DNA from 2 places in the Bacillus lumedeiriae genome. Region 2 is predicted to be linked to the other one. Evidence: riboswitches for the same ligand, from Rfam matches in the RefSeq annotation. Region 2 holds a riboswitch; the other holds the start of a gene.
What was found. Region 2 has a riboswitch for S-adenosylmethionine ahead of QYG89_RS08460 (sodium:solute symporter family protein). Riboswitches for the same ligand answer to the same signal wherever they lie in the genome.
Positions count from the first base shown of each region.

Region 1: another riboswitch for S-adenosylmethionine. It lies ahead of QYG89_RS03840 (methionine biosynthesis PLP-dependent protein); the one in region 2 lies ahead of QYG89_RS08460 (sodium:solute symporter family protein).

Region 1 covers NZ_JAUIYO010000002.1:45,230-60,886, reverse strand. The annotation lists gene QYG89_RS03860 (peptide chain release factor 3) at 125-1,708, opposite strand; gene QYG89_RS03855 (YueH family protein) at 1,796-2,038, opposite strand; gene QYG89_RS03850 (GlsB/YeaQ/YmgE family stress response membrane protein) at 2,304-2,564, shown strand; gene metC (cystathionine beta-lyase) at 2,644-3,813, opposite strand; gene QYG89_RS03840 (methionine biosynthesis PLP-dependent protein) at 3,819-4,925, opposite strand; SAM riboswitch class I at 5,002-5,104, opposite strand; gene QYG89_RS03835 (ABC transporter substrate-binding protein) at 5,174-6,175, opposite strand; gene QYG89_RS03830 (ABC transporter permease) at 6,199-6,957, opposite strand; gene QYG89_RS03825 (ABC transporter ATP-binding protein) at 6,941-7,726, opposite strand; gene QYG89_RS03820 (NAD(P)-dependent malic enzyme) at 8,021-9,280, shown strand; gene QYG89_RS03815 (IclR family transcriptional regulator) at 9,412-10,179, opposite strand; gene QYG89_RS03810 (malate synthase G) at 10,298-12,472, opposite strand; gene QYG89_RS03805 (hypothetical protein) at 12,814-12,978, opposite strand; gene QYG89_RS03800 (TraR/DksA C4-type zinc finger protein) at 12,972-13,742, opposite strand; gene QYG89_RS03795 (YqjF family protein) at 13,985-14,719, shown strand; gene QYG89_RS03790 (PAS domain S-box protein) at 14,764-15,657, opposite strand, start outside.
Region 2 covers NZ_JAUIYO010000004.1:175,453-191,109, forward strand. The annotation lists gene rbsK (ribokinase) at 1-49, opposite strand, end outside; gene QYG89_RS08445 (cation diffusion facilitator family transporter) at 517-1,386, shown strand; gene QYG89_RS08450 (phosphoribosylaminoimidazolesuccinocarboxamide synthase) at 1,630-2,313, opposite strand; gene QYG89_RS08455 (SIR2 family protein) at 2,410-4,167, opposite strand; SAM riboswitch class I at 4,588-4,687, shown strand; gene QYG89_RS08460 (sodium:solute symporter family protein) at 4,795-6,420, shown strand; gene QYG89_RS08465 (LysM peptidoglycan-binding domain-containing protein) at 6,496-8,127, opposite strand; gene QYG89_RS08470 (DMT family transporter) at 8,547-9,440, opposite strand; gene pepT (peptidase T) at 9,699-10,931, shown strand; gene QYG89_RS08480 (MFS transporter) at 11,208-12,539, opposite strand; gene QYG89_RS08485 (iron-containing alcohol dehydrogenase) at 12,648-13,856, opposite strand; gene QYG89_RS08490 (sigma-54 interaction domain-containing protein) at 14,067-15,521, shown strand; gene QYG89_RS08495 (sulfite exporter TauE/SafE family protein) at 15,526-15,657, opposite strand, start outside.

The DNA of each region.
Region 1 (15,657 bases), on a different contig from region 2:
CCATACAACGAATGAAAAAAACCAGCTGCCGTCGGCAAACTGGTTTTTTCGTATAGGTTATGTGAAATCATCCTATTAAGAAAGCAAATTTCTCCACCTTGTAGATGAATGATAAAGTCAGGAATTAATGCTCTTCGTCCATCGGATGATAGAGCTTAATTTGCTCATTTTTATCTTGGAACCAGCGAAGCGCAAATTCATTCTCAAATAAAAAGACGAGCTTCCCTTGACGGTCTTTTACTAGCAGGCTTCTTGAGTTAGAAAGGCTTTCTTTCACTGCTTCCTCGTTTTCAATCCAGCGGGCAATTTTGGAGCCCATTGGTTCCATCACCACTTCGGAATTGTATTCGCCTCTCATTCGATGCTCAAATACTTCAAACTGCAGCTGTCCGACCGCTCCAAGAATATAATTCTCCGTATGAAGTGTTTTATACAATTGAATAGCTCCTTCTTGAACGAGCTGTTCAATCCCTTTGTGGAAGCTTTTTTGCTTCATCACATTTTTGGCACTTACTTTAACAAACAGCTCCGGAGCAAACTGCGGCAGTTTCTCATATTGAAACAGCGGCTTGCTGCCCACAAGCGTATCACCAATTTGATAATTCCCTGTATCATATAAACCAATAATGTCACCGCTCACAGCTTCATTTACTGTACTGCGGTCATCGGCCAAAAACTGTGTTGACTGTGATAATTTCAACGACTTTCCTGTTCTCGCTAACGTTACACTCATTCCCCGCTCAAATTTTCCAGAACAAATGCGGAAAAAGGCGATGCGGTCACGATGAGCAGGATTCATATTCGCCTGGATTTTAAAGATAAAACCTGAAAATTGTTCACTAGCAGGGTCTACCGCTCCTTGATCAGACTGGCGTGCTTGAGGAGGAGGAGCAAACTGCAAATAAGTTTCTAAAAAGGTTTGGACACCAAAGTTTGTCAGCGCACTTCCAAAAAACACCGGTGTCAATTCTCCAGATGCGATTCTTTCTTCGGAAAAATCATTTCCCGCTTCCTCAAGCAGCATCACCTCTTCCAGCATTTGATCATATAAAGAAGATTTTTTAATTTCATGATCGACAGCCAGTTCTCCCTCCTCATTTAATGGAAGAAACCGGTTCTCTTCGCTAGCCGTCCGAAATTGTTCAATCCGCTTATTAAAGCGGTCATAGATACCGAAAAACTCTTTTCCCATACCGATCGGCCAATTCATCGGGTAGGATTCAATTCCAAGTACTTCTTCAAGCTCTGCCAGCAGTTCCAACGGCGGTTTTGCTTGGCGGTCTAATTTATTAATAAACGTAAAAATAGGAATTCCTCTCATTTTACATACTTTAAATAACTTTTTCGTCTGTGCTTCGATCCCTTTGGCCGCGTCAACAATCATCACAGCACTGTCGACCGCCATTAACGTCCGGTACGTATCTTCACTGAAATCTTCATGCCCTGGTGTATCAAGAATATTCACGTGACAGCCTTCGTAATAGAATTGCATCACCGAAGACGTGACAGAGATGCCCCGCTGCTTCTCAATTTCCATCCAATCAGATGTCGCGAATTTCCCTGTTTTCTTCCCTTTTACTGTCCCTGCATCGCGGATCGCTCCCCCGAACAATAACAGTTTTTCAGTCATTGTTGTTTTTCCCGCATCCGGGTGAGAGATAATCGCAAATGTTCTTCTAGACAGAACTTCTTCCTTTAATGAAACCATATAACCGCCAACCCTTTCAAAAATAAAATCTGTTCTTATTGTTCATCTTCCGACAAAAAATATAGCGACAAAGCTATCTCTCGCCCGTTACATTTCATGTGTCCATTGATAAATTCGCTGGCTCATTTCAGACGCGCTTTGTGCATCCAAATTCGTGCCAGCTAATGAATCCGCCAACCGCTCTATCAATGCTTCTCCTGCTTCTTCATAAGTGAAAGAAATGGACCATTCTGCGGAAGGAACAGCGACAACGACCGTTTCTTCCTTTTTATTTTCATAAATGAATACTTTTACTTCTTCCTCATTCAAATACGTTTTTCTAATCTTCATGCGTAATCACCCTTAACTTACATAAGATATGCTCATCAAACACTTGATTTTGTCGAATAAATTCATTATAAACTATACACTTGTACACGCGAAAAAGAAATATGCAGAGACAAGAAAAACGCTCGTCCATTTGCTTCCTTTTCATATTCAAACCATTATTGGTAAAACATTTTTAAAGCTTTATTGACTTTTTATGTTTTATATGAATGGATTCGGGAATAAATAAACCAAGCACGACAGATTACAACAGCAAGGAGGAAAAAAAATGGGCTTTATTATGTTTTTAATTGTCGGTGGGATTATCGGCTGGCTGGCGGGGCTTATTTTAGGAAGGGACCTTCCAGGCGGTATCATCGGTAACATTATTGCTGGAATTATCGGGGCTTGGATCGGCGGTGCACTGTTTGGAGACTGGGGACCTGATATTGGCGGTATCGCTATTATCCCTGCCTTGATTGGTTCGCTTATCCTGGTATTTATCGTCAGCTTTGTCTTAAGAAGCATGCGACGCGACCGCGCTCACTAATCAGTAAATATGGCTTTACGTTTAATAAAATGAGGCTGTCCTTCGTTAATGAAAACGGATAAAGGACAGCCTTTTTTACTTATGTGGCAACAAGTGGTTTTATAGCCTGTAATGCCTCATTAAAATCGGAAATTAAATCTTCTGCCGATTCAAGTCCGACCGATAATCTCAATAACCCGTCGGTAATCCCTCTTTTATATCTTTCCTCTCTCGGCATAGCCGCGTGAGACATTTTCGCTGGATAAGACAGGATCGATTCCACCGCCCCAAGGCTGACAGCAAACACGGGAATTTTCACTCCATTAACAAACTGCCGCACAGCTTCTTCATTTTTTAATTCAAAGGACAGAACCGCTCCGTATCCCGATGCTTGATACGATTGCAGCACGTGACCATCGTGATCAGATAAGCCAGGATAGTATACTTTTTCTACAAGCTCATGCTTCTGTAAAAAATCAGCAATGATTTGCGCCGATTTGGAAGACTGCTCCAAGCGGACATGAAGTGTTTTCAGCCCTCTCAGCACGAGCCACGCATCTTGAACACCAAGCACAGCACCGAATGAATTTTGCAAAGCATATAAGCGCTGACCAAGTTCTTCATCTTTTGTCACTGCAAGTCCTGCGAGCACATCACTGTGACCTGATAAAAACTTCGTTGCACTGTGAAGAACAACGTCGACACCTAGCTCAAGCGGACGCTGAAGAGCGGGTGTTAAGAACGTATTATCTACAAAGGTTAAACAGTTATTTGCTTTTGCCAGCTTCACAATCCCTTGAATATCTGTCACTTTTAACAACGGATTAGACGGTGTTTCAATATAAATTAACTTCGTGTTTTCTTTTATGTTCAAAGCGACTTCATGCAAATTCGTCATATCCACAAACGTATGTTCAATGCCAAATCGATTCAATACGGTTGTTACCATCCGATATGTGCCGCCATATACGTCTTCTGTGATTAATACGTGATCCCCTTTAGAGAGTAAAAGAAAAGCAGTTGAGATCGCAGCCATCCCTGAAGAAAAGGCAAATCCTCTTGTACCGCCTTCCAGTTCGGCAATCGCCTCTTCCAACGCTTGTCTCGTCGGATTTCCCGAACGGCTATAGTCGTAACTTCCAAATGTATCAAAATCAGTTTGATGAAAAGTAGAAGCGTGTTGAATAGGTACGCTAACCGCCCCCGTTCCTTCATCAAATTTATGACGGTTATGCAATAATTTCGTTTGGAAAGAATAATTTTCACTCAATCTTCTCACTCCTTCATCTTTTTAAATGCCTGTGCTAAATCAGCGATTAAATCTTCTCCATGTTCAATTCCTACTGAAAAACGAAGCAGGCGGTTACAGACTCCGTTTTGTATTCGCACTTCTTCCGGAACATCCGCATGTGTTTGTGTAGCCGGATAAGTAATAAAACTTTCAACCCCTCCAAGACTTTCAGCAAATGTAATCAGCTGCAAGTTTTGTAAAAAAGCATCGACCCATTCCGCAGATTCCAATCGGAAAGAAAGCATGCCTCCCCGGCCCGGATAAAGAACATCCGTCACTTCTGGACACTCCCCTAAAAAAGCAGAAAGCTGTTTAGCGTTTTGCTCATGCTGTTTCATACGCAAGCTTAACGTTTTCATTCCGCGCATTAATAACCATGAATCAAGCGGCGACAAAACAGCCCCGGCCGCATTTTGCATTTCCCCGACTTTAAGAGCAAGCTCTTCTCCTTTCACCGCGATCAGTCCAGCCAGCACGTCATTATGACCGCCTAAATATTTCGTAGCACTATGGATCACGATGTCGGCCCCTTGCGTTAACGGGCGCTGCAATAGCGGTGTATAAAAAGTATTATCAACAATCAATAGTAAGCCGTGCTCTTTTGCGAAAGCTGCTACTGCTTCAATATCTACTTCCTGCATTAGCGGATTCGTCGGTGTTTCTAAGAAAATGGCCTTCGTTTTCTCTGTTATCTTCTTTTTCGTTTCATCGATATGTTGAAAACTATCGTATGTAAACGATAATCCAAACTTTCTCCAGCCTTTTTCAAACAACCGGTATGTACCGCCATATAAGTCGGCTGAAACGATCCATTCCTCTCCTGGCTCTGCCAGCGCAAGAAGCGTCTGAATAGCTGCCATTCCCGATGAAAATGCAAAACCAGCGTCTCCGCCTTCTAAATCGGCAATCGCCTGTTCTACAATTTGGCGTGTCGGATTCCCCGTCCGTATATAATCATATCCCGTTGACCGTCCAATTCCTTCGTGACGATAAGCAGTTGAAAAATAAACAGGGGCGTTCACTGTTCCTGTCGCTGTTTCACTGCGGTTTCCAATTTGTGCTAACAGTGTGTCAATGTGTGTATGTGTCATGTTTTTTCCTCTCCTTCTATCTCCGTGACAAAAAAATAAAAGCCTTCTTAAGAAGAAGGCTTTTTTTATGATCTTCTCCTCATCTATCGGGGTGAACCCGCTGGAATTAGCACCTTGACTTTACATAGCCGGTTGCTGAAGCATCATAGGGCCAGTCCCTCCGCTTCTCTTGATAAGAACTTATAAAATTTTGGCTTTTTTTAAATGTACAGTAAAAAGATCAAAATGGCAAGAGTTTTTGTAATATTTTATTTTTTCGCAAATTGTTTATCGATCAAAGCTGAAAACTCAGGCTTTGTCTTTAAAAACTTTAAGTCATAAGAAGAGTCAGCAAACTGCTGTACGACTTCTTCATTTACATCAGATGTATACGTAATTCGTTTCCATGCACTATCTACTACGTCTTTTGCTAATTCTTGTTTCGTATCCTTTTTAATGGAATCAATCGTTAATTGCTTCGCTTCTTCCGGATTTCCATTGATAAAATCGATCGCTTTTTGGTGAGCATTCACGATTTTCTGCACAAGTTCCGGATCTTCCTTAATTAGCTTGCCGCTCGTCGCAAGGACAGAGTTAGGCAGCGTCGTACCGAAAGAAATTTCATCGCTGTCTACAATGATTTTTGCTCCTTGTTCTTTAACGAGTAAAGATCCCCAAGGCTCAGGAACAGCCGCTAAATCCACTTTTCCTGATTCAAATAAGCCGGCATATTGAGCTGGTTTTCCAGTTGTATGCTTCATACTGCCGCCAATACGGTTAGATTCAATGCCAAAATCTTTTACAAATGTTTCCATTTGAACGTCATGTGTACATCCTACACCAGGAGTGATAAATGTTTTTCCTGCAAAATCTTTAACAGACTTAATGCCGCTGTCTTTGCGCGCAACGATGACTGTTCCGCCTGAAGAACCTCCGGCAACAATTTTCACATCGGCTCCATTTGTAAAGTTATTCATTACCGGTCCAGGACCGACAAGCCCGGCATGAACGTCTCCTGTTTTCAATGCAACCATAAAGGCACCGCCATCTGGAAACGATTTATATTCGATATCCACATCTTCACCAAGCGCCTCTTCATAATAGCCCTTTTCTTTGGCAATCATTGCCGGCACGTGGTCAAGGTTTGGAAAATACCCGATGACCACTTTCTTCTTCTCTTCTGCTTTTCCTTCTTCTGCTGAGCTGCAGCCGGCTATTGCCCCGACGAGCAAAATCAATATAAAACTCAAATACCCCAGTTTCTTTTTCATTTGTTTTCCCCCATTGACATCAATTAGTTCGTTTCAAGGCCCCAGCGCCGCATAACATTTCTCTCCACCTTTTGAAAGAAAGCATAATCAACGATCGTTCCCACTACTCCGATTAAAATCATAACAGCAATGACTAAGCTCATATCTCCAAAGTCAGAAGCGTATTTTAACGTATAGCCAAGACCTGGTCCTGTACTTAAAATTTCACCAGCCATTAAAGCGCGCCAAGCAAAGGCCCAAGCAAGTCTAATTCCTGTAACTGCGTAAGGAATAGCAGCCGGAAAGATGACCCTTACGAATAAATCTAAGCTTCGTGATCCCATTGTCTGTGCCGCTCGAATGTACAGCGGAGCCACATTCTTTATCCCCATCCGCATATTGATCGTCATAACGAGCGTGCCGCCGAGAACAACGATAAAAATGACTGCTTTCTCATTCAAACCAAACCACATAATAGCAAGCGGCAGCCAGACAATACTCGGTACGCTTTGAAGAGCTAGTATGAGTGTGCCGAGCGTTTCATCTGCTGTTTTGGACTTAGCAAGCAAAATACCAAGTCCAATTCCTAACAATAAAGAGATGAACAAACCGACAAATAAACGCTGAAAACTAGCAGTTAAATCGAATATGAGTGTTCGATCTTCAAAGCCGCGGACAAGCGCCTGCCAAACATCTGTCGGCTTCGGCATCACATCTGCCGTCCATCCGCCTGCACGTACAATCCCTTCCCAAATAATTATCAATACGATAAAAAAAACAAGTTGTTTACTGATTCGCTGCATAAGCCAATTCCTCTTTTACGACTTTATCAATTTCATTTTTCAACAGCAGGTTGATTTTCTTCTCAAGCTGAATAACTTCTTTTTGATCGAATCTGCGCGGTCTTGGCAGGTCCACTGGAATATCCGCAATAATGGTTCCCGGCTGCGTTCCCATGACGATGATCCGATCGGACAATTTAATCGATTCTGAAATACTATGAGTGACAAATAAAATAGTTTTTTGTGTCTCTATCCAGATTCTCTCAAGCTCTTTATGCATCCGAGCTCTCGTTTGTTCATCCAGCGCTCCAAATGGTTCATCCATAAGCAATACTTTCGGATTCATTGCCAGCGCCCGCGCAATGGCTACACGCTGCTGCATACCCCCTGATAATTCATGCGGGTAATGAGAAGCGTAGTTAGACAGCTGCACCATTTGTAAAAATTTACGTGCTGTTTCCTTTGCTTCTTTCTTTTTCATTTCTTTTTTCAAAGGAAACATGACATTTTCTTCTACATTCAACCAAGGAAATAACGCTGCCTGCTGAAACACCATTCCCCGCTCTTTTCCTGGCTTTTTAATTGTTTTTCCTTCTAATTTAATTTCTCCGGAAGTCGCTTCACTCAAACCGGCGACCATGGACAGTAACGTCGATTTTCCGCAGCCCGAAGGCCCTAGTATAGAAACGAATTCGCCTTCTTCAATTGTTGCATTAATATCGACTAATACATCATTGACAACTTTGTTGTTAATAAATTGCTTATTTATACGATCTATGTGTAAAAACATCATATCACCATCTTTTCAATTATTCATATTTGTTTGATAGGATTTATTAGTATTATATACTGTATGTGCGTAATGTCAATTGTTTACTTAAAATTCTCGTAAAATAGTTAATTAAATTTTCTGACAGTTGTATTGATTATCTTTTTAGTATGTTATAAACTCTTCAATATGTTCTAAATTAATAGGCTATGTTAATGACTATTGTTTATTTTATCCCTTTGTTGATTGGAGCGCCTCTAGAGGAAATCAACAGAGAAGTTTAACAAAGCCAACTAATAAAGAGAAGGGGTCAATATGAAAACTTTAAAAGAAGAAGCATTGGAAATTCACCGCAGCCACCAGGGGAAATTGGAAACGACAGCTAAATTAAATGTAAGAAATTTAAAAGATTTGAGTTTGGTTTATTCACCCGGTGTCGCTGAACCTTGCCTGGAGATTCAAGCGGACAGTGAGAAAATTTATGAGTATACGATGAAAGCCAATACAATCGCTGTCGTTTCTGACGGTACGGCCGTTTTAGGGCTTGGAGATATTGGAGCAGATGCTTCTTTGCCGGTTATGGAAGGCAAAGCCATCCTTCTTAAGAACTTCGCCGGGGTAGATGCGTTCCCTATTTGCCTTGACACGAAAGATCCTGAAGAAGTGATTAAAACAGTAAAATTGTTAAAATCATCTTTTGGAGGAATTAATCTAGAAGATATAAAAGCGCCTAACTGCTTTCTCATTGAACAACGTTTAAAAGAAGAGCTTGATATTCCTGTTTTTCATGATGATCAGCATGGCACAGCGATTGTTACACTGGCTGGTTTGATTAATTCTCTTAAACTTGTTAATAAAACTTTCTCGCAAGTTAAAATTGTCATCAACGGAGCTGGCTCAGCGGGTATTGCCATCGCTAAACTGTTACATAGTTTCGGCGTAAAAGACATTATTATGTGCGATACAAGAGGAATCATTTACGAAGGACGCCCATTTGGAATGAATGCCATTAAAGAGGAAGTGGCCTCGTTCACCAATACGAACCAATTAGAAGGTACCCTTGAAGATGCAGTGAGAGACAGCGATGTCTTTATCGGTGTTTCCGCCCCAGGAGCGCTGACAGCAGAAATGATCGACACGATGAAGAACGATCCAATTGTATTTGCCATGGCTAACCCTCATCCGGAAATTACTCCTCCCGAGGCAAAAGCAGCCGGGGTAAAAGTGATCGGTACTGGACGGTCGGACTTTCCAAATCAAGTAAACAATGTTCTTGCGTTCCCTGGTATTTTCAGAGGAGCACTCGATACACGCGCTTCGGACATTAATGAAGAAATGAAAGCAGCGGCTGCCTATGCAATTGCTTCTCTTATTTCTGACAGTGAACTTTCAGAAGACTATATTATTCCTTCTGCCTTTGATGCCCGGGTCGCTCCTGAAGTAGCGGCTGCCGTTGCTCAGGCTGCTATGGATTCGGGTGTTGCCCGCAAACACATCGACGTTGATTCTTTACGGACGAAAACGTATCAGCTTTCAGCTATTCAAGTAAAACCAGCGGAAGTCATTTTAAATTAGGATCAATCACAGCAAAATAACCGGCGGGAAATGATCAAATCACTTCCCGCCGGTTATTTTTTCATCTTCTTCGCTTCTAGGAGAAATGTTCCGTCTGATCATTGAAGGCCGATTTAACCATTTCTAACCCATCAGCTGCTATATCCGAGCCGTTTAGATATATCTCGTCCGGCTTGAATCATGCGTTCACTTAAGTCCTCTATTCTTTCATCTGTCATCCGCAGCGTCGGGCCTGAAATACTAACAGCTGCTGCCACGCTCCCAGTATGATCAAACACCGGTGCAGCAATGCAGCGAATCCCCTCCTCATTTTCTTCTAAGTCAAGGGCATATCCTTTTCTCTTTACCTTTTCCAATTCTTTCAAAAAATCATCCTTTTCCACAATCGTATGAGAAGTATGAGGCGAGAGCCCTTTTCGCTCAATAATATCGAGCACGTCATCTGTCGGCAAATGAGAAAGAATCGCTTTACCGACAGATGTACAATGAACAGGAGCCCGCTTGCCGACCTTCGAATGCATCCGCAGCGTTTCACTGCCATCTAACTTTTCAATATAAACGACCTCTCCTTGGTCATAAACGACAAGATGAACCACCTCATTCGTTTCCTTTTCAAGCCCTTTCAATATCGGACTTGCTTCCGTGCGTACGTCAAGTGAATCAAGTAATTTTGAACTAACCGCAAGAAACATATAACCAAGCTGGTACTTTCCTGTTTCCTTATGCTGTTCGATATAACCATACTGACTTAAAGTAGCTAGTATACGAAAAACTGAACTTTTATTAATATCCATCCTCTTAGCAATTTCCGTTACACCAAGCCCCTGCTTCGAACTGCTCACAAGCTCAATGACATCAAGAGCCCTCGCCACGGACTTCACTACGTTTTCTCTCTCCAAAAACCTCTCCTTCTTTCCTCATAGAATGTTTTTGTTTTTTCGTCCGTTTGATAGCCCAAAATGATGAAAGAGGCTGGCCGTTAACCGGCCAGCCTTTCCTCCTTGCTCACAACGCGTTTTATTGAACGACACGGTGTTTATCTTTCGCTTCAAGACGACGTTTATGCAGAATAGGTTCCGTGTATCCATTCGGCTGCTCGTATCCTTTAAACACGAGGTCGCATGCTGCCTGGAACGCAACGGAATCATCATAATTAGAGGCCATTGGCCGGTAATCAGGGTCACCTGCATTTTGCTCATCAACGACTGTTGCCATTCGTTTCATCGTTTCCAGCACTTGCTCCTGTGTGCAGATGCCATGGTGCAGCCAATTAGCGATATGCTGGCTGGAAATACGGAGCGTAGCCCGATCTTCCATCAAACCAACATTGTTAATGTCAGGCACTTTTGAGCAGCCGATACCTTGCTCTACCCAACGAACAACGTAACCAAGAATACCTTGAGCATTGTTATCAAGCTCCTGCTGTATGTCTTCTTTACTCCAGCTTGGATTGTTTGCAAGTGGGATTTGTAAAATGTCATCCCTATAATCTTTCTTCTGTTGTTTCAGTTCATTTTGTACTTGCTTCACATCCACTTGATGATAATGAAGCGCATGAAGAACAGCTGCTGTTGGCGAAGGAACCCATGCAGTATTGGCTCCGGCTTTTAAATGGCCGATTTTTTGTTGGAGCATATCTGCCATCAAGTCAGGCATCGCCCACATGCCCTTCCCAATTTGCGCATGTTTTTGAAAACCTGCCTCAAGCCCTGCGGCTACATTCGATGCTTCATAAGCAGACAGCCAAACAGAAGATTTTATGTCGCCTTTTCGAATGACCGCTCCTGCCTCCATCGACGTATGGATCTCATCTCCTGTTCTATCAAGGAAACCAGTGTTAATAAAAGCAATTCTGTCTTTCGATTCTCGAATACAATTTTTCAAATTCAAAGACGTGCGCCTTTCTTCATCCATTACACCGATCTTCAATGTGTTTCTTTCCAAGTTCAGCAAGTCCTCGATTCGATCAAATAACTCACAGGCAAATGCTACTTCTTCTGATCCGTGCATCTTTGGTTTCACGATATAAATGGAGCCTTTGCGGGAATTGACAAGTTTCTGCGCATAGGAAATTGAATGCTTCGCAATCGCGCTCGTTATCACTCCATCAAGGATTCCTTCAAACACTTCATCCCCATTTTCATCAAGAATCGCATTAATGGTCATTAAATGACCAACATTCCGAACAAACATTAAGGAACGCCCCGGCAATTCAAATGTGCTTCCGTTCACTGACGTATAACGGCGGTCTTCATTCAGCCGGCGTGTCATTTGCTTTCCATTTTTCTCGAATGAAACGCTTAAATTTCCATTTATTAACCCAAGCCAGTTGCGGTAAACGAGGATTTTATCCTCTGCATCCACAGCGGCTACGGAGTCTTCACAGTCCACAATAGTCGTAAGGGCTGCTTCCATTAAGATATCTTTGACACCAGCCGCGTCCTTTTGGCCAATTGGGTCATGTTTATCAATTTGAATTTCAAAATGCAGCCCATTATTTTTCAGCAGGATCGCAGATGGCGAATGCGCCGTTCCTTGAATGCCTTGCAGCTGCTCTTGATGTTTCAGCCCTGTTTTACTTCCATTCTTTAATATGACGGCGAGTTTTTCTCCATCTACTGCATATTTGACTGCTTCTTTATGAGATCCGTTTTGGAGCGGCGCTGCTTCGTCTAGGAATTTCCGTGCAAAGGCGATAACTTTTTCTCCCCGTATTGGATTATAACTTCCCTTTTTCTCCGCGCCTTCCTCTTCAGAAATAGCGTCTGTTCCATAAAGAGCATCATACAAACTCCCCCAGCGCGCATTCGCCGCATTGAGGGCATAACGGGCATTATTCACTGGTACGACGAGCTGCGGACCAGCCTGTAAAGCAATTTCTTCATCAACATTTGCCGTTGTTACAGTAAAATCTTCACCTTCCGGCTCGATATAACCAATTTCCTCCAAGAAAGATTTATAGTTGTTAAAATCAAGTTCGTTTTCTTTATGCCACTCGTTGATTTTTTGCTGCAGATCATCACGTTTTTTCAACAGTTCGCGATTTCTCGGTGTCAACTCAGCGACAATACTGCTAAATCCATTCCAAAAATCCTCTGTTTCTACCCCTGTTCCTGGCAGTACTTCGTTGTTAATAAATTGGAGCAATTGTTGATCGACTTGCAAAGACCCTGCTTTTACATAGTTTTTCATTATTCTTCCTCCCTGTTTCTTATTACACAACGGTGTTTCATAAGTGTTATAAAAAAAGAGTAGCATAATAATCTGAAAATTTCAACTATTATAAAATAAAGGCTTATTTTGTAGAATATTTCCGATCCATTTTCCCGCACAGGGACCGAACAAGCAAGCCTTAATCACCACAAAAAAAAATGTCCCAAAGCCAAGCTTTTGGGACATTTTCTCAACCATAACGTCTTATCGTATTTACAACTTTACCCTTCTTTAACATTTGTTAAACACAAAAAATCACCTTTATGTGAACATTCATTCCGTTCATACAACATTACAAAACCACTTTTGACCGCCCATGATTATTTTCTAACGCCCCTTCCTGTTGCTCCAGGTGATAAATCTGTATCCCCCGGTCCATTGACACGCTCATCGTCAACTGCCGGTGTTTCTTTTGTGCTGCCGACATAGACAGCTTTGTGCTTCGCCTGTTGCTTTCTAAAGGATTCAAAGTCCAAATTTACCATTTGTTACGTTCCCCCTCTTCCTCTACATAAGGATCATGTTCAAATGCCGGCAAATCGCCAAATGTCGTCATAATCCCTTCCTCATCCAGTTCTTCCTCATACTTCTCATGTTGTTCATTCGGATAGATGGTGATATTCTTACCATTTATATCGACACCTACAAAGTTCTCATAGTCTTCTACGTATCCAATGTTCTCGTCTGAATCAATATACATATCATCATAGTGAGAAGGCGGGTCAACCAGGTCAGATGGCGTTTCTGATGTTCCCCAGCTCGCTACCTCCTGCCAGCTGTCTTCTGCGTCAAAAGCAACTGATTCATCTAAACTGTCATCAAAGTCAAACTTTCCAAATGGCGGCATAAGTACTTCTTCCTCAATTGGCCTGTCATGCGATACATTCTGTTCTGGTGAATGCTCAATACAATAAGTGGTGGCGGGCAGTACTGCGAGCCGTTCAAACGGAATCTCCTTCCTACAGACCTCGCATTTTCCATAATTTCCTTGATCCATCACTTCGAGCGCTTTATCAATATTCGCTAATGCCGTCTCTTCATGCTCATTTAACGCAATGTCTTTTTCTCTTTCATATAAGGCCGTTCCCTCATCAGCTGGATGATTATCATAGGTGGAAAGCTCTCCCATTGATTCTTTGTAATGCGTCCTTTCTAAATCAAAATGATCATTCATTTTAAACCGTTCTTCCAGCTCTCGCTTTTCCTTCTCCAGCTGCAGGCGCAACCTGGATAATTGTTCTTCCGTCATCGTATTGCACCCCCTTTTTTTGAAATGCTCAATCATTATGTAGTATGAGTAAAAACGGGTAACTTAATCAAACGCTTTGTTAAACCCCCGCTATTGATTTTCACTGGGAGTGCCCGGTTTCTATAGCCTAATCAAAAAGCTAAACGGAGAACAAAACGACCCTGCGTACAATCAGATGAATGTTTTGAAAAGATAGATCCAAACTAATAAAGTGAAATTTTGATGACAGAGGGGGGCTTTTTTTGCACGAAGCTTTCTTACACGTAAAACATAGACCTATTCCGCTGCCTCGTTCTCCGTGGATCATGACACAACTATGGACCGACTTATTATTTATGCATTGGGCTGTGGATCCACAAGCTTTAAAGCATGTTATCCCTGCCCCTCTGCAGCTCGATCTTTATGAAAAATCCGCATGGCTTGGAATCGTTCCCTTTAGAGTAGCCGGCATGCGCGCCCGAGGACTGCCGCCTCTTCCGTTTCTTCATTCATTTCTTCAATTAAATGTGCGCACATACGTTACATATAAAGGGGTTCCTGGTGTTTATTTTTTCAACCTGGACGTCAACCATTTACCATCTGTTTTTGGTGCCAGAGTTTTGTATTCATTGCCGTTTCGCTTCGCAAAAATGACAGCCTCCATAAATAGCAGCTGTCATTTTCAAAGCCTTTATTCTTTTGGAGGCAAAAAGGACGAACTGCATGTTTCATACAATCCTGTCTCTGATCCATATTTCGGAGAACCTGGAACATTTGAATATTGGGCAGCAGAACGCTATTGCCTCTTTACTGAAAGAAGAAACAAGCTATATCGCGGAGACATCCATCATACAAAATGGACACTTCAAAAAGCAGCTGCCGTTATTCACCGCAACACAGCTGCTTCCTTCCTGCCGCATACATATTTTCAGCAGGAGCCCATTCTCCATTTTTCCAAAAGCAAGCAGGCTTTCTTTTGGCCGTTACAAAAGGTATAAAAAAGAAGAGAGCAGTTTCAGTATTTGCTCCCTTCTTCTTTTCATCAATGTTCATTGGCCAGCGGCAAAAGAACGAATGCCGTTGTTCCTTCTCCTTCTGTGCTGACGAAATGAATGGTGCCTTGATGATTTTCCATAATTTTATAACACATCATTAATCCCAGGCCCGTTCCTTTTTCCTTATTCGAGTAAAATGGTTCGCCAAGCCGCTCCAGCCGTTCCTTCGGTATCCCAGTCCCTTCATCCCTCACTTCAATTGAGATCTGCTTATTAGATGTTACGGATGTTGTTATATAAATGCTGCCTCCCCCTGGCATCGCTTCAATCGCATTTTTTATTAAATTAATAATCACTTGTTTGATTTGTTTCGGTTCACAATAGACAAGAGGAGACCGCTCACAAAAAGAAGTATGAACTTCCACGTTGTGTAAAAGCGCTTCAGGCTCCATAAATTCCACGACCTCCTGCAGCACTTTATGAATGGCACTCAATTCTAGACGCATCTCTTGATGAGGCTTAGCCAGCATTAAAAATTCATTCATAATAAATTCAATTCTTTCCAATTCTAACAGCATAATATTCGTGTATTTATGATTCGTTTCTTGTGCCAGCAGCTGCATAAACCCTTTCACTGATGTAAGAGGATTTCTAATTTCGTGGGCAATACCAGCTGCAAGCTGCCCTACTGCATTAAGCTTATCCCATTTCCTAATCATCATTTCCCTTTTCTTCGAATCGGTAATATCCCTAGTAATACTAATATAACGATTAAACCTTCCATCCGCATCGGCAATTGGCGTGATCTTCGTACACACCCACCTTGGTTCGCTCTCTTTATTCCTTATGATCCGATATTCAAGTTCCCTTGGTGTATTCGTTGACATCGAAAAAAATTGAATTAGCTTTTGCACGTCTTCTGAATGGCAGTTCTCTAACAT
Region 2 (15,657 bases):
TAACGACCAAGTCCATGGATGAACTGCCAATGACTACTACCTTAACCATCCTTCTTCACCTTCTTTATTGGATTTTTTCTGCAAACGCTACATTTATTTAAATGGATCACTCTTTTTTATTTACCGCTGCGCGTATCTTCATCATGTATAGCTTTTCCCATTTAATGCCCAAAAAACCACTTCAACAGCTATCCCTTGATTAAATGATTGATTCATTGCTTCATTTATAACTGTTATACCCATTTTCACATAATCTACTTTAGATCGTCTTAGACTGATTGAAAATGTTTGTCTTCCGAGGCGTGAAACCTGCCGAGAAGCGGAGTGACTATAAGGGTCATGAGCAACGAAGAAAGCGAGCATTTATCAACAGCCCAAGTCCATTTTTTCTTTCACTTCATTCAATTCTATTTAATCAGCACAGAAAAGTTCACCTGCTGCAATCCTGTTGCTCTAGACTCACTCAAATTTCAACTGATATGCTTAATGAAAGAAGACACGTTTCGGAGGCATAGAATGGATACTTATAAAGAGTTAAAACAAGGAGAGAAAGGGGCCTGGCTTAGTATTGCAGCCTACATTTTTCTTGCTTTACTGAAGCTGATTGTCGGATACATCGGCCATTCAAAAGCTTTACAGGCGGACGGGCTCAATAATTCAACTGATGTTGCTGCCTCAATCGCTATACTCATCGGATTAAAAATTGCCCGCAAGCCCCCCGATGAAGATCACCATTATGGACACTTTCGTGCGGAAACGATCGCCTCGCTCGTTGCTGCTTTTATTATGATTACCGTTGGTTTCCAAGTTCTCTATGACGCAGGCTATTCCTTTTTTTCAAAAGAAGAAGACACACCTAACATGCTTACAGCCTGGACGGCGGTATTTAGTGCGGGTGTCATGTACATCGTATATCGGTATAATCATCGCTTAGCCAAAAGAATCAACAGCCAAGCAATGATGGCAGCTGCTCAAGACAACCGTTCTGACGCCTTAGTGAGCATCGGAGCATTCATCGGTATTGTCGGCTCTCAATTCGGACTAAGCTGGCTCGATACGTTAACAGCTTTCATTGTCGGACTTATCATTATCAAAACAGCATGGGAAATTTTCAAGCAGGCAACACATACATTAACAGATGGCTTTGATCAAGACCTTTTGGAAGAAATACATCAAACCATTGCCCGTGTCCCTGATGTGCAGCAAGTATGCAGCGTAAAGGCCCGCATGCATGGAAATTTCACACTTGTCGATGTCACTATAACTGTTGATCCGCATCTGAATGTTGTCGAAAGCCACTTGATTACTGAACATATTGAAGAGATTTTATTGGAAAAATACAACATCCAAGACGCAGTCATTCATATTGAACCTGCCAGCAGTTAATCACCATTAATAAGCAAAGCCCTTTTTTACGCGTTATCACTGTTTTTCAAAAGCTTTGTTACACTCTCTTGTTGATTTCCGCTGCAGGCGGTCCAATCAACAAAGAGCTAACATTAACAATAGTCATTCACATAACCTAAGTACAAAAAAAAGAAGGATCTTTTCTCGATCCTTCTTTCTTTATATTTCATGGCAAAGCTGCATGATCATTTACCTAAAAAACATATTTAAAGCGCCTTTGTCTTACTTTTCCATCATTAGCTTTTCTAATTTAAGCGGCTCGATGTATTCCCCTTGTTTATAGGCTCTCATATTCCCGCCGGAAATTTCGTCAATCAAGATGACTTGTCCGTCTTTCGCGCGTCCAAATTCAAATTTAATATCATATAAATCTATTTCTTTTTTAGCCAGCTCTTCTTTCACTGTAGCAGCAATTTGTTGTGTGATATCTTTTAACTCTTTATACTCATCGTGAGAAAGGATGCCCAGCATATCAAGTGCATCTTCTGAAATCGGCGGGTCCTGCCGCTCATCATCCTTCAATGTTACTTCCACAAATGCATCAAGCGGCTGTCCTTCTTCAGCATACATACCGTAACGGCGCAGGAAACTGCCAACTGCCCGATAGCGGCAAATCACTTCAAGGCCCTTGCCAAAGACAGTTGCTGGTTGAACCGTCATCGTTGCTTCTTCAACATTCGCATCAATGTAATGCGTAGGGATGCCTTTTTCTTTTAAAATCTCAAAAAAGTATTTTGTTAATCTAAGTCCAGCTTGTCCCGCACCTTCCATCGTCAAGCCGACCGTATTAGCTCCAGGATCAAATACACCGTTCTCTCCTGTTACGTCATCTTTAAACTTTAATAAATAGTTCCCGTCCTCAAGCTCGTATACATCTTTTGTCTTACCCGTGTAAACATGTTTCACAAAGGTCAACCCCTTTTTCAGTTTCTAAAACCTCTTTTATTATGCACGATTTTGAAAAAAAAATTAATAGGAGAAAAATATTTTCCTCCCATTTTCTCATTCATCAAATTTTGTGTAGGCATGCAGCAATCCTTGTCCGTGAAATCCGTCTTTCTTATTCAAATCCTCCGCTAACTTTTCGAGAGAAGCAGTGAACTTCTCCTTCGATCCATCGCAAATGACGAGTACGGGCCAATGTTCTGTCTCTGCCCCCTCATTTAAAAAGCGAATCAGGTGCTCCCTATTCGTTTTATAGCCGAACTTTCCGCTCGTATTTCCTTTTTCGTTCATATAGCGGTACTTAATTGCCCTTAACAGCCCAAACAAATCAAAATGATTGGCAAATTCCTGTTCATCAAATGCGAGCTTTGTTTCAATGAACACACTTTTCAAATAAGGATAAGTAAAATACGTTTCCGCCGGTGCAAGCCGCATCTTCCCTTCTGAGACTTGTTCAAACAATGGATCCAGCTCCATATGAGGGGAAGTGTAGGCTAAAAAAGAAAGTTGATGACGATGGGGGTCTTGCACATTGGGCAATGTAAACAGCTTATTCAGTAATTGATAGTTTTTCTTCATAACCGCACTAATGCCAATACTGTAAAAAACGGCGTGAAGCGGGATTCCCTGTGTCGCTAATAGAAGCGGGTCGCCATTGTGATGTCTTGATCCGGTCAGCCGCTCTGCTGTCTGAATTAACAGCTCCCCCTGCTCCGGTGTTTTCATATAATAAGCCATGACAGCAACGAGCATAGCGAGTGTTCTGCTTTTTTCAGCAGCCGTTTGACTGCGAATAGACGCAGATTCAATGGCTGCTTCTTTTGTATAGGGCTGTTCAAACAAAAAGGAAACAACCTCTTTCGTATGTTCCGTCAACATTTCTCTCAATTCAATTTCCCTTTTATCTTGAATATATCGTTTCAGCCGTTTCATTTTCACTTGAATATTCTCTGGACTCACTTTTTTTACTTTGGCAATATTTATTACATTTTCATACAGTTCCGTAAAAAAGTGATCGGCCCCTTTTGGGTCAATCAACTTGCTTGCATCCCGAAAACTGATCAGCTCATCGGCATGTGGTGTTAACTTTTCCGAAAAAGCATGCCAGTACCATGAATAACGACGGCCTTTCACCGATTTAATCAGTTCCCGGAGCGCAATATCCCAATCGGCTGACCATCCCGACACGATTACGCCGTATTCATCAAATACCCGCCGCAGAAGCTGGGCAAATGGCACCGTATAGTTATTCAGCTCATCTGTCACATTTTTAAAGCGGGTATCCCGATAGTCGCCATTTACTTTCAATACTGTACAATCTGCGTGTGCCAGCGGCTTCATGCCTTCAATATCAGACTCATGGTACAGCGTCTGGTACTGCACGCTGTGTTCATCAAGCGAATGTTCCAGCAAACGGTCAAAGTTTGTCGTAACAATCACTTTGATATAGCCGCGCTGAACGAGCTTCGCAATGGCACGATGAGCATCAGTTGGAGTTTTCTGCCTTTGTTCCACTTCTTCAAGCGTCGGTTCAAAAAACTCTTTCAACAATCCATTCCGTTCAGACGATGTTTTTGCCAATAGTTCAATGACTTCATTGTATAAAGGAACTTTTCCATACTTTTTTTCATACCAGTCCATCGGATCCTGTTCGTCTGCACCATTTACGTGCATAATCCTCCGACAAAGCTCACGAACAATCCCGCGGCCGGTCGGTATGCCCGCTGCATAAGAAATACCTGAGCCTAAGAGCAGGGCATATACTCCTTTATTCGCTTCCACCGAGAAAGCTAAAGACAACAATTGCTCATCCATTTCATGCCCCCCTTTTTTAAACCAGCTTACCGAATATATGATACCGCTATTCATTTTTCCCTTGTGTACTTATGTTCAATACATTCATCATCTCAGGGTTCAAAAAATACATATTAGATACTTGTATCCTGCTTATCTAATATACTTATGGAATATGCCCTGCTGTTATACTTGTAAAGGATTTTCACAATGAAATTACATAAAACCTTTATCTTGTACGGATGTTATGGCGTTTTCCACTTGTCTTAGGCGGAGAATTGCTTCTGTTCCCTACTATATTAACAGATTTAATGATCTTCCCAATTCCCAGTATGTAAAAAACAACCATATGCCTTTTGATCTAAAAACCCCAAAATCAATTAAACCTATTTGACTTATATGTTTTATTGATTTATTATACAAATTAATTAAATAGTGAAAATCTTATCAAGAGAGATCGAGGGACTGGCCCTATGACATCTCAGCAACCTGTTCCATACAAGGTGCTACATCCAGCAGATTACACTCTGAAAGATAAGAAGACGGAACGAACCATTAACCCTCTTCTTACTAACGAAGGGGGCATTTGTATTGCTGCTTTAAAGAATAATGAAAAAAATCAATATTTTACAGAAAGGGTGAATAAATTTGACGAGTGTTGGTTTTTGGTTTGTTGGTTTAGCGCTGGCTTATACATTATTGTTAATTGGAATTGGGCGATATACGGTACGGAAAGCGAATAGCGGAAACGGTTATTTTGTGGGGGGCCGCAATTTCAATGCGTTTTTCGTTGCTGTATGTATTACCGGCTTATTTTCTGGTTCTTCTTTTATCGCTATTATTGAACTGTCTTACTTAAGGGGCGTGTCTGCTGTCTGGTATGGTGTAGCGGAAACAGTACAGGTTTTGTTAATTGCCTTTTTATTTATCGGACCGTTCCGAAAAAAATTAGTCGTCACCATTTCCGGGCTGATTGGTGATCGTTTTGGAAACAAGGCGAGGGCACTCGGAGGAGCCATTACCGCTTTTGCTTTCCCAATGTGGTCTGTGGCCACAGCCTTAGCGTTCGCATCTGCTCTACATGTATTTACGGGAGTTTCCCTACTGACTGCCGTCATTATTACTGCTATTCTGCTCTTTGCCTATTTACAGTTTGGCGGAATGTGGGCCATAGGCTATACGCAAATGTTTAATACCATTATGTTTTACGTCATGCTGACAGTCGGGTTTGTGGCCTTTTTCATTAATCCCGGATTGGATGGCTTAAAGCAGTTCGCTGAAGCGAAACCTGAAATGTTCTCTTATTCAAGCGTCGGGATCCAAACGATTGTTGCCTGGTTCGGCACATTTCTCGTTAACATTGTACTGGCACAAGCTGCCTTTCAAATGGCTTTATCTTGTAAAACCGTTGAAGAAGGGAAAAAGGGGCTTTTATGGGGAGCCATTCTCGGCGTTCCGTTAATTATCGGAGCCGTCATTTTTGGCCTTGCCGCTGCTATCGTTGTACCAGATGGAAGTGTCGGTCTGATCGCCATTCCTCATTATTTGCTTGAAGTCTTGCCTGCTCCGCTCGTCGCACTGTTTTTCCTCGGTTTTTGGGCTTGTGCTCTAAGCTGGGGAGCACCGTGCCAATTCTCAGGAGCTACTAGTCTCGGAAAAGATGTAGGAGAAGCCCTGTTCCCAGGACGTGATGAACATACGTACATCCGCTATACGAAATGGGCATTAGCTATTTTAACAGTTGAAATGATTATCCTTGCTACGCTCCGGGCAGAGCAGTCAGCCTGGTGGAATGTACTCGCCTGGGTGACGAGAAACTCAGCCACATTTGCTCCGGCTGTAGCCGCTCTTTTTTGGCCGTTAGCTACGCCACGAGCAGTTATCTCATCTATGGTCGTCGGCACAACAACTGGGCTGCTCTGGTATCATCTAGGCAGCTGGGAAACCACTCAATTCTTCCTGCAAACCCATCCTGTGTGGCCAGGAATGATTGCTAATATGTTCACTTTAGTCATTGTGACACTCATAGAACAAGCAGCTGAATTGAAAGTGTATGCCTCCCGTGCGCAAGCCCGAACAGGCATGTATTTATTCATCACCGCCGCGGTAACAGCCGGCTTAACAGCTTTGAACTTTTCTTCGCTCTACGCAAAAGGGCTAGTCGGTCTTGCCTTATTTATCGTGACACTCTCTCTGTTTTTCTGCACGATGCTGTTTTTGAAAAAAGGCAAATTAAGCACACGGGAGCTGCCGTTAAAAGCTTCTTCTCATTAATGCTATCTAAAAAAACAGCCGTCCCTGTTTAGCCGAAAAGCTAAACAGGGACGGCTGTGTTAATGGAACCGTATCTTAAAGAGCTTCAACACGAATAAGTGCTGGGCGTTTTGAACTCGTTCCCTTTACATAGGTTAACGTCACCGACTTGTTTTGCCACTTCTGATAGTGTTGAGATGTACCATAGGAAACTTCCATGGCGATGGCTTTTCCTTGTATTATGACTTCAATCGAAGTAGAATCAACAGCCCCAATTACTTTACCACTATGCTGTACAATAAGTTCCGCTGGGACTTTCAATTCGTTACCGATAAGTACAATCGGCTGCTTCATTTGATTGATCTTCATCAACTGTTCAACACTTGTATTAAAGCGTTCAGCCAACGAATAAATCGTGTCGCCTGCTGCTACTTTATACGTAGCAGCGGCTATTTTTGCCGGCGCCTGCTTATTACCCATTTGTCTATCGCTTGAATCTCGATTAATCACTAACTTTTGGCCAATCGATAAAAAAGTAGATGTCAATTCATTATCTTTTAATAACTTTTCAATGGAAACATTATATTTTTTTGATATATTCCATAAACTGTCGCCAGTTTTGACGATATAAATGATAGAGGAAGCCGTTTTTGGCTCATTGTTTATTTTTTGGCCGGGTATTTCGCCTGGCTCTTTTTTATTTTCTGCTGGTTTCTCTGTATATATAAGTAGCTTTTGTCCAATGGTTAAGCGATCCGATTTTAGATGATTATCCTTCATAATCTTTTCAAACGGCACACCATATTTTTTCCCAGTATTCCAAAGTGTATCGCCTGACTTCACAATATAAGTAACGACAGAGGAGCCTTTTGCTGGCGGATTGTCCGTTTTTTTATCAGGAGCTGGCTTAGCAGATGTGCCTGCTTGTTTTGTAATAATGAGCTTCTGCCCGATTTTGAGCGCATCGGATTTTAGCTGATTATCTTTCTTGATCTTATCTACTGTTACACCAAACTTTTTAGACAAACTCCAAAGATTGTCACCTGATTGAACAATGTGAATACCCGATGGCGCATTGATCACGAGCTTTACTTCCTGCTCCATTTTTACCGCCGTTCTTCTCTCTTTTTTTCCTTCTTCATACAAATCGCTTGAACCTAGAACCTTTTTAACCTGTCCCTGCTTAATATTTACATGAGTAGATGCTTCAACTGCCTGTTCAGTCTTAACTGCAGGTTGATTCACTATCTGTTTATCCTTAAGCTCTCTAGTTTGTCCTGAGACCTTTTCTGTCTCCGCTATATTGGAATTAGTATAAGCATTCTCCGCTTCTTGTAACTGTGAGCTGGAGGATGATTCCACCCTACTTTCTTCAACTTCTTCCGTTTTCCCAGTCAAGTGCAGCAGCTGTCCATTATTATCCCTATACGGAACGATAATCTGCTGTCCAACCTTCAATGAGCTTGTCGTTAAGCCATTTTTTCCTTGAAGCTGCTCAACTGATACCTGATACTTCTTCGCCAATGAATACAGTGTGTCTCCCGCTTTCACCGTATATGATTCTGCACAGTCACACGCCCCTGCCTCTTTCGGCTGTACAAAAACAGATGCTGCTGTCAGTGACATGGCCAAAGTGGCACCAATCAGCTTGGAGTTTCGCTGGTGTTCTTTTATTTTTTTTGATCTGACAATTCGCTCCTGCCGTGTTTCCCCTATAACTTTCATCATGACTACCCCTTCTTTTCCCCTACAAATGATTTCCCCTTATGAGCGAAAAACCCTGAATAAGATTTACTATTAGAGAAAATATTTCCTACAAAGAGAGATATTACAACGAAACAGAAAATTCGACAAATAGACACATAAAAAAAAAGAGCCGATAAAAATAAATCAAATGTCACAGAAACGCAAAAAAGGTAAGCCTGTTTAACTAGAGAACCTTTTCAAGCATTCTGCTAAAAGACTTACCACTTGTCATATATAAGGAAGAAGGAAGGCAGGAATATTCGATACGGCCAAATGCTCCTTCTTTTCCTATGAGAAAAAATAACCAATTTTCATGAATATTCATTCCCGGCATTTCTATATAATTATAACTATGAATGCACGTCATCCACCCTCTCTTTAGCTGCATGAATTTATTCTTATCACTTACTAGATATTGCTTGTTTATATTGTTTTTTTCGCTGATATGTAGATAGTACGACGCCCCCCACAATAAACAGCGCCCCTAGCAATTCCACACCTGTAATCGGTTTGTATAGCAATATCAATCCCATAACCATCGCTACAAAAGGCTCCAAGTTAGATAAAATAGAAGCCTTAGAAGCATCGACGTGTCGAATGTTATGATTCCAAATCAGCGTGACGATGCCGTGTACCACCACAGCAGTGCTGATCAGAAGAGCCCAATCAGACATTTCAAAGCTTATTCGTAAAGGTGTATCCAGTAAAAAAGCAAACGGGATTGATACAATAAAGCCTGTTATATTCGAATATAAAGTAATGGTCATCGGATCTATCCTTTGGGAAAGTACTCTTGTGATAATGATCATAATGGCAAATGTGATCATCGTTATGACGATCCATATAAGACCTTTATCCATGTGTACAGATGATAAACTCCCTTTCGTTACAACGAAGTAAATACCTATAATCGCCACAAAAGACCCTGTCAGCATACGAAGGGTTAATTTTTCTTTTAGAAAAACAGCTGCTAAAAAGCTTGTTAAAATAGGGGTTGTTGCTAATATTAATGCCGAGGTAGTTGGATCAGCTGTTTGTAATCCTACAAAAAAAGACCACTGATTGATGAATACGCCAATAATCCCCAAGGAAACAATGGTGAGTAAATCTGCTTTATTTACTCTTTTAACATGTTTTTTGTAAGAGGATAATCCAACTAAAAATAGCACAATAAATAAAAGCCTCAACGTCGTTAACAGGGTTGGGGAAAAAGCTTGAACTAAAAGCTTTCCAAAGACAAAGTTGCTTCCCCATACTACTACACAAAAAGTTAGCCACGTATAAGCTCTTAACATATATATCACCTTCTCTATATCAAAAAAGCTAACTGTCCTATTTTAAACTTAGCCGTATGCTCTGTATACATTTTTGTTTAGTTATGAAGGCAGGCTTATTTACACGACATTTTCCAAATGTTATAAATACAAACACAAACAGGATGGATAAAAGAATGCCCCCTGCCAGCTCCGGCAATAGGGAGCAGAGCCATACTAATGTTTGGAATAGCTTGTGTTAAAATTAATTCAGTACATATATAAAGGAGATGAATGTAGATGAAAAAAGAAATCATTAACAGATTTACATCCTATGTAAAAGTGGACACGCAATCAGATGAAAACAGTTCCACAACTCCTTCTACTCCCGGGCAATGGACACTATTGCGCATGCTGGAGGCAGAGCTAAATGAAATTGGAATGAAGGAAGTAACGGTAGATGAAAATGGCTACCTCATGGCTACTTTACCGGCTAATACAGACAAGAACGTGCCGGTGATTGGCTTTTTAGCACACGTGGACACTGCAACGGACTTTACAGGGGCTAATGTAAATCCACAAGTAGTGGAAAGTTACGACGGCAAAGACATCGTACTGAGCGAAGCACAATCCATTATTTTATCACCAGCAGATTTCCCCGAGCTTCCTCAATACCACGGACACACACTCATTACAACGGACGGCACAACATTACTTGGGGCAGACAACAAAGCCGGGATCGCTGAGATTATGACCGCAATGTCCTACTTAATTAAACACCCGGAAATCAAACATGGAAAGATCCGTGTGGCCTTCACACCCGATGAAGAAATAGGAAGAGGCCCTCATAAATTTGATGTTGATGCATTTAACGCTGCATTTGCTTACACAATAGATGGCGGACCGCTCGGAGAACTTCAATATGAAAGCTTTAATGCAGCCGGCGCTAAAGTCACTGTTTACGGCAAAAATGTACATCCCGGTTCAGCCAAAGGAAAAATGGTCCACTCAGCGAAGATTGCTATGGAATTACACGGAACGCTGCCGGCCGATGAAGCACCTGAATACACGGAAGGCTATGAAGGCTTCTATCATCTTATTGCGATCAGCGGCGACGTAGAAAAAACAGAGATGCAATACATTATCCGCGACCATGACAAAGACCAGTTCCAAACACGAAAACAAACATTTAGCAGCATCGTGAAAGATTTACAGGATAAATATGGTCAAAATCGAATTTCCCTGGAAATGAACGATCAATACTACAATATGAGAGAGAAAATTGAACCAGTGAAAGAAGTCGTTGAGATCGCTTACGAGGCTATGAAAAACTTAGGCATCGAACCGATCGTTGAACCAATCCGCGGCGGCACAGACGGCTCTCAGCTTTCCTATATGGGTCTACCGACACCTAACATTTTTACAGGCGGAGAAAATTTCCACGGCCGCTTTGAATATATTTCTGTCGATAACATGGAGAAAGCAGTAAATGTCATTGTGGAAATCGTTAAGTTATTTGAAGAAAAAGCTTGATGGATCGAAGGCTATACTTAGCTTTGCATGAAAATCAGTCAGCTGAAATCAGTTCCTATACAGCAAAGATGATTTTAGACACCTTTTGACTAATTAAAGAGGGTTACAAAGCTTGAGGAGGAGCGGGTGAACTAGAGAATTTATGAGTAATGAAGCAATCAGGCGCTTTTCAACGATCTTTGGGGCCGTCCTACAGTAAGAAAAATCCACTTGTAGAACCGCCCCTTTTCCTTGCATTCTGCATTTGGCGGGATCAATGGCTCTAACTGCCACTCATTAACTTCCTATTGATTTAATGTCTCCCTTACTGTTTTCTCCTTGAACTGAGTCAGTCTGGCGAATATTGATCCATCTAACTGAAATGGCACTGACGACTCCTGCAAACACAACGTAAAGTGTTAATAAAAGCGGGCTGCCATTATTGTAGTTAAGTAAGGTGGTTGCAATAATGGGTGTGAGTCCACCAGCAAAGATGCCGGAAAACTGATAGACAAAAGACATACCGGTATACCTGACTCTCGCATCAAATAATTCTGCAAACAACGCGGCTTCAGGACCATAAACGGCTGCGTAAAAAATACCAAATGGAATGATAATAGATAGCCAAATCATTGTGACATTGCCACCGCTTTGGGACATGATCCAAAATGCCGGTAATGCGGAAAGACCTGTCACTAGGCTTCCAATCCAATATGTGCGGGTTCTTCCGATACGGTCGGAGACATGGCCAAACAATGGAATAAAGAAACACATGACGAAGGCTGCGAGTGAAACCCCTATTAAAGCATCTGTCCGGGAAATTTGCAGCGTGCTTGTCAAATACGTAATCGAAAATACTCCCATTACATTGAAGAACACGCCGTCAATATATCTTGCGCCCATCCCCGCGATCACATTACTTGTGTTATTGTGCCACATTTCTTTGATCGGCATTTTCGATTCCTTTTCTGTACCTTTTACCTCTGCAAACTCTGGCGATTCGGATACATTTAATCGAATCCACATGCCTAAAAAAATGAGAGCGGCACTTAAAGCAAACGCGAGACGCCAGCCCCATGCCATGAATTGCCCTTCTGATAAAGAGAAGGAAAGGAGTCCAACTACTCCAGAAGCAAGCAGTAAACCAATAGATAAACCAATCTGTGGAAAGCTTGCGTAAAATCCTTTTCTTTCAGCAGGAGCATGTTCATATGCCATAAGCACGGCACCCCCCCACTCACCTCCTAAACCAATTCCCTGCATCACCCGCAAGAAGAGAAGGCAGATCGGGGCCCATATACCAATTTGTTCATATGTGGGAATAAATGCAATGAGCACAGTACTGCCGCCCATGATCGATAACGTAAGAATAAGCATGCTTTTTCTGCCTAGCTTGTCTCCAAAATGCCCAAAAATAATGCCTCCGATCGGACGGGCAACAAAACCAACGGCGAAAGTAACGTAAGCTAACAATGTAGATACAAAAGGATCATCTGCGGGAAAGTACAAATGATTAAATACAATCCCTGCTACGACTCCGTATAAGAAAAAGTCATACCACTCAATTGTAGAACCTATTAAACTGGCACCAACGACACGCCTCAGCATCTTTCCCTCTACTTTGCTCATTGTTTTCCCACCTCATTTTTATAATCAAACAAGATTATTACCAACGGCTCGTGTTCAAGTGATACTTAGCAAGCGCTTACAAACAGTAATGAGCAATAAAATGATTGACTAGTTGTTTAGCAGTGTTTTCTCATTCTTTGTACTGCCCGCTGCTGCAACTTTTTCTGCCAACATCTGATAAATGAGCGCTACATCATGCTCAACAGGCACTTTTCTATTCGTAGCAATCCCATTTCCCGAGAGAGTATCGGCCACAAGAACTGGGATCGCTTCAATCAACCGTTGGGGCTGAATGTATTTTTTTGCATCATTCCAAATTCCAAAAGCCTCATTATAATTTTCAATTATTTTGATAGCGTTTTGTGCCAATTTCTCCGTGTCGAGCGACGCATCTTCTCCAAGAGCAACAGCGACTTCAGCATAACGCTCTTTACAAGACTCTAATCCGAACTTCATGACAAAAGGAAGCAACAGCGCAACACTTAATCCATGAGGAATATGAAATTGTGCTCCAAGCGGTCTTCCAGCTGCATGCGCTAGATTTGTAGATGCATTCGAGAACGCAATACCTGCATAGCAGCTAGCCAGGATCATTTCTTTACGTAAATCGCTGTCTTTTCCATTTTCGTACACTCCGGACAAAGATTGACCTATTTTACGGATTGCTTCAAGAGCGAACAAATCAGTCATTTCAGAAGCCCGATTGGATACGTACCCTTCAATCGCATGAGTCAAAGCATCCAACCCAGTATACACAGTAAAATTAGGAGGAAGACTGAGGGTCAATTCAGGATCTAGTACAGCGGCATCTGGTATTAATTGCGGGTGACCAGGATTCATTTTCACATTCGTTTCAGGGTCTGTAATCACCATTACTTTTGTTGCTTCCGATCCCGTGCCTGCTGTTGTAGGAACTGCGAGTAACGGCAAACGATTTAACTGTAAAAGTTGTGGAATCTCGCTCCACCCTATGCCGTCGTTTCCTCCAAATACAGCTACTGCTTTCGCTAAATCAATAGCGCTTCCTCCCCCGATCCCAATGACACAGTCTCCTTGAAACGCTTGTAATTGACTGACGGCTTCCTCTACATTTTCTGTTGTTGGCTCGCCTGAATAGTTACTAAAAAAGGAACTTTCCATCCCTTTTTTCAAAAGAACCCCCGCTATTCTTTCATGTAAATTAACAGGCGGGTGAGCTAAAAAAGAATCTATAATAACAAACACTCTACTTCCGCCCTTTGCTGTTACTAGTTCATCTAAACGTTCTACTGCTCCATTTTCCACTAAAATATGTCTTGGCAAATCAAGTACTGGCATCTGAATCTCTCCTTTTTGTAATAAATTAGTAGTTATCCATTATCTGCTTTTCTCACAGAAAAGGATCTCTTACTATTACTTAATACAAGATCCATGCCAATGACTGAATATTGACAACAATATGAATATTTGTTAAGTATTCATATAGAGTGGTGCCGTTTTAATACCATAGTGGTGATAAAATGACTACATAAAAAAGGAGAGTGTCGTATGAATGCTACGATAGACGAACTAATTGAAAAGGTAAAACAATTAGAAGAAACGAATGAACAAATGCGGACAATCATTAATTTTTCCTCTGACGGCCTTTATGTAGTAGATCATCAAGGTGTTACCTTGGCAGTAAACAAAGCGTACGAAGAAATGACCGGCATATCCCGGAATGAAGTGGTTGGAAAGAACATTAAAGATCTAGTCTTTGTTGAGTATTTTGACCGTTCTGCTGCTTATATGGCTTTACAATCAAAACAAACAACGACAATTATGCAGAAGATAAAAAAAAGGAAATACTTTGTGGCAACCGCTACCCCCGTCTTCGATAATGAAAAAAGTGAAGATCGGAAAGTGAAAATGGTCGTGACAAGCGTGCGGGATTTAACTTATTTAAACCATTTGCAAAACCAAATAAGAGCAGAACAAAAGAACACAAGGTCCTCCACAAATAAAGAACACTCTCCCGTCGTTTTTAAGAGTCCACAGATGACAAGCCTAGTCAAACAAGCTAAAAAGATTGCTGCCTTTCCTACACCAGTGCTCATCACAGGGCCATCCGGAACCGGCAAAGAAGTCCTGGCTAGCTTTATTCATGAACACAGCCCGCAAAAAGAACAACCTTTCGTCAAGGTCAATTGCGCAGCCATTCCCCCGGAATTATTCGAATCTGAATTGTTTGGCTTCAGCGGCGGCTCATTCACAGGCGCTAGAAAAGAAGGCAAACCAGGGCTCTTTGAACAAGCCGACAAAGGTACTATTTTACTCGATGAAATCGGTGAACTTCCTTTACCAATGCAGGTGAAATTACTGCGTGTCCTACAAGATCAATCTATTACTCGAGTCGGCGATGTTAAACCAAAGCGACTTTCTTTTCGACTAATCTGTTCTACTAATCAAGACTTACGAGAACTTGTCTATCACAAGCAGTTTCGAGAAGATTTATGGTACCGCATTAATGTTGTCCACTTAGCCATGCAGCCGCTATCACAAAGAACAGACGACATTCCTCCATTAATAGACTACTACCTGCAAAAGCTATGTCGTAAATACTATTTGGATAAACATATTTCATCTGATACTTTATCTATTTTAACGCATTATCCATGGCCTGGAAATATTAGAGAGTTAAAAAATATTATTGAATTTCTCGTTGTTTCTACAACATCGACTACTATCACTCCACATGATCTGCCGGAACATATGAGAGAGCATGGCCGGTACGAACCTTCACCTTTTGAACATGATAGGGAAATTCCCGATTCCATCATGTCAGCTTATGATCACCCTAATTTAAAAGAAGCATTAGCTTTATTTGAATCACAGAAAATATTGAGCGCTCTCCATTCTTCCAAAAGTATACGTTCCGCCGCTAAGTTGCTCGATATTGACCATGCGAACTTAATCCGTAGAATGAAACGGCTCAATATTACATATCGTTCTAAAGACAGCTAATGATTTAGTTCCAGCTATCCAACAACAAATAAATACCCGTAAAAATTAAAAGACCATATAAAAAAATACGAAACATTTGCTGATTGATCCGAGCGAACAGCAGCTGTCCCAAAAACAAGCCGGCTAGAACAACGGG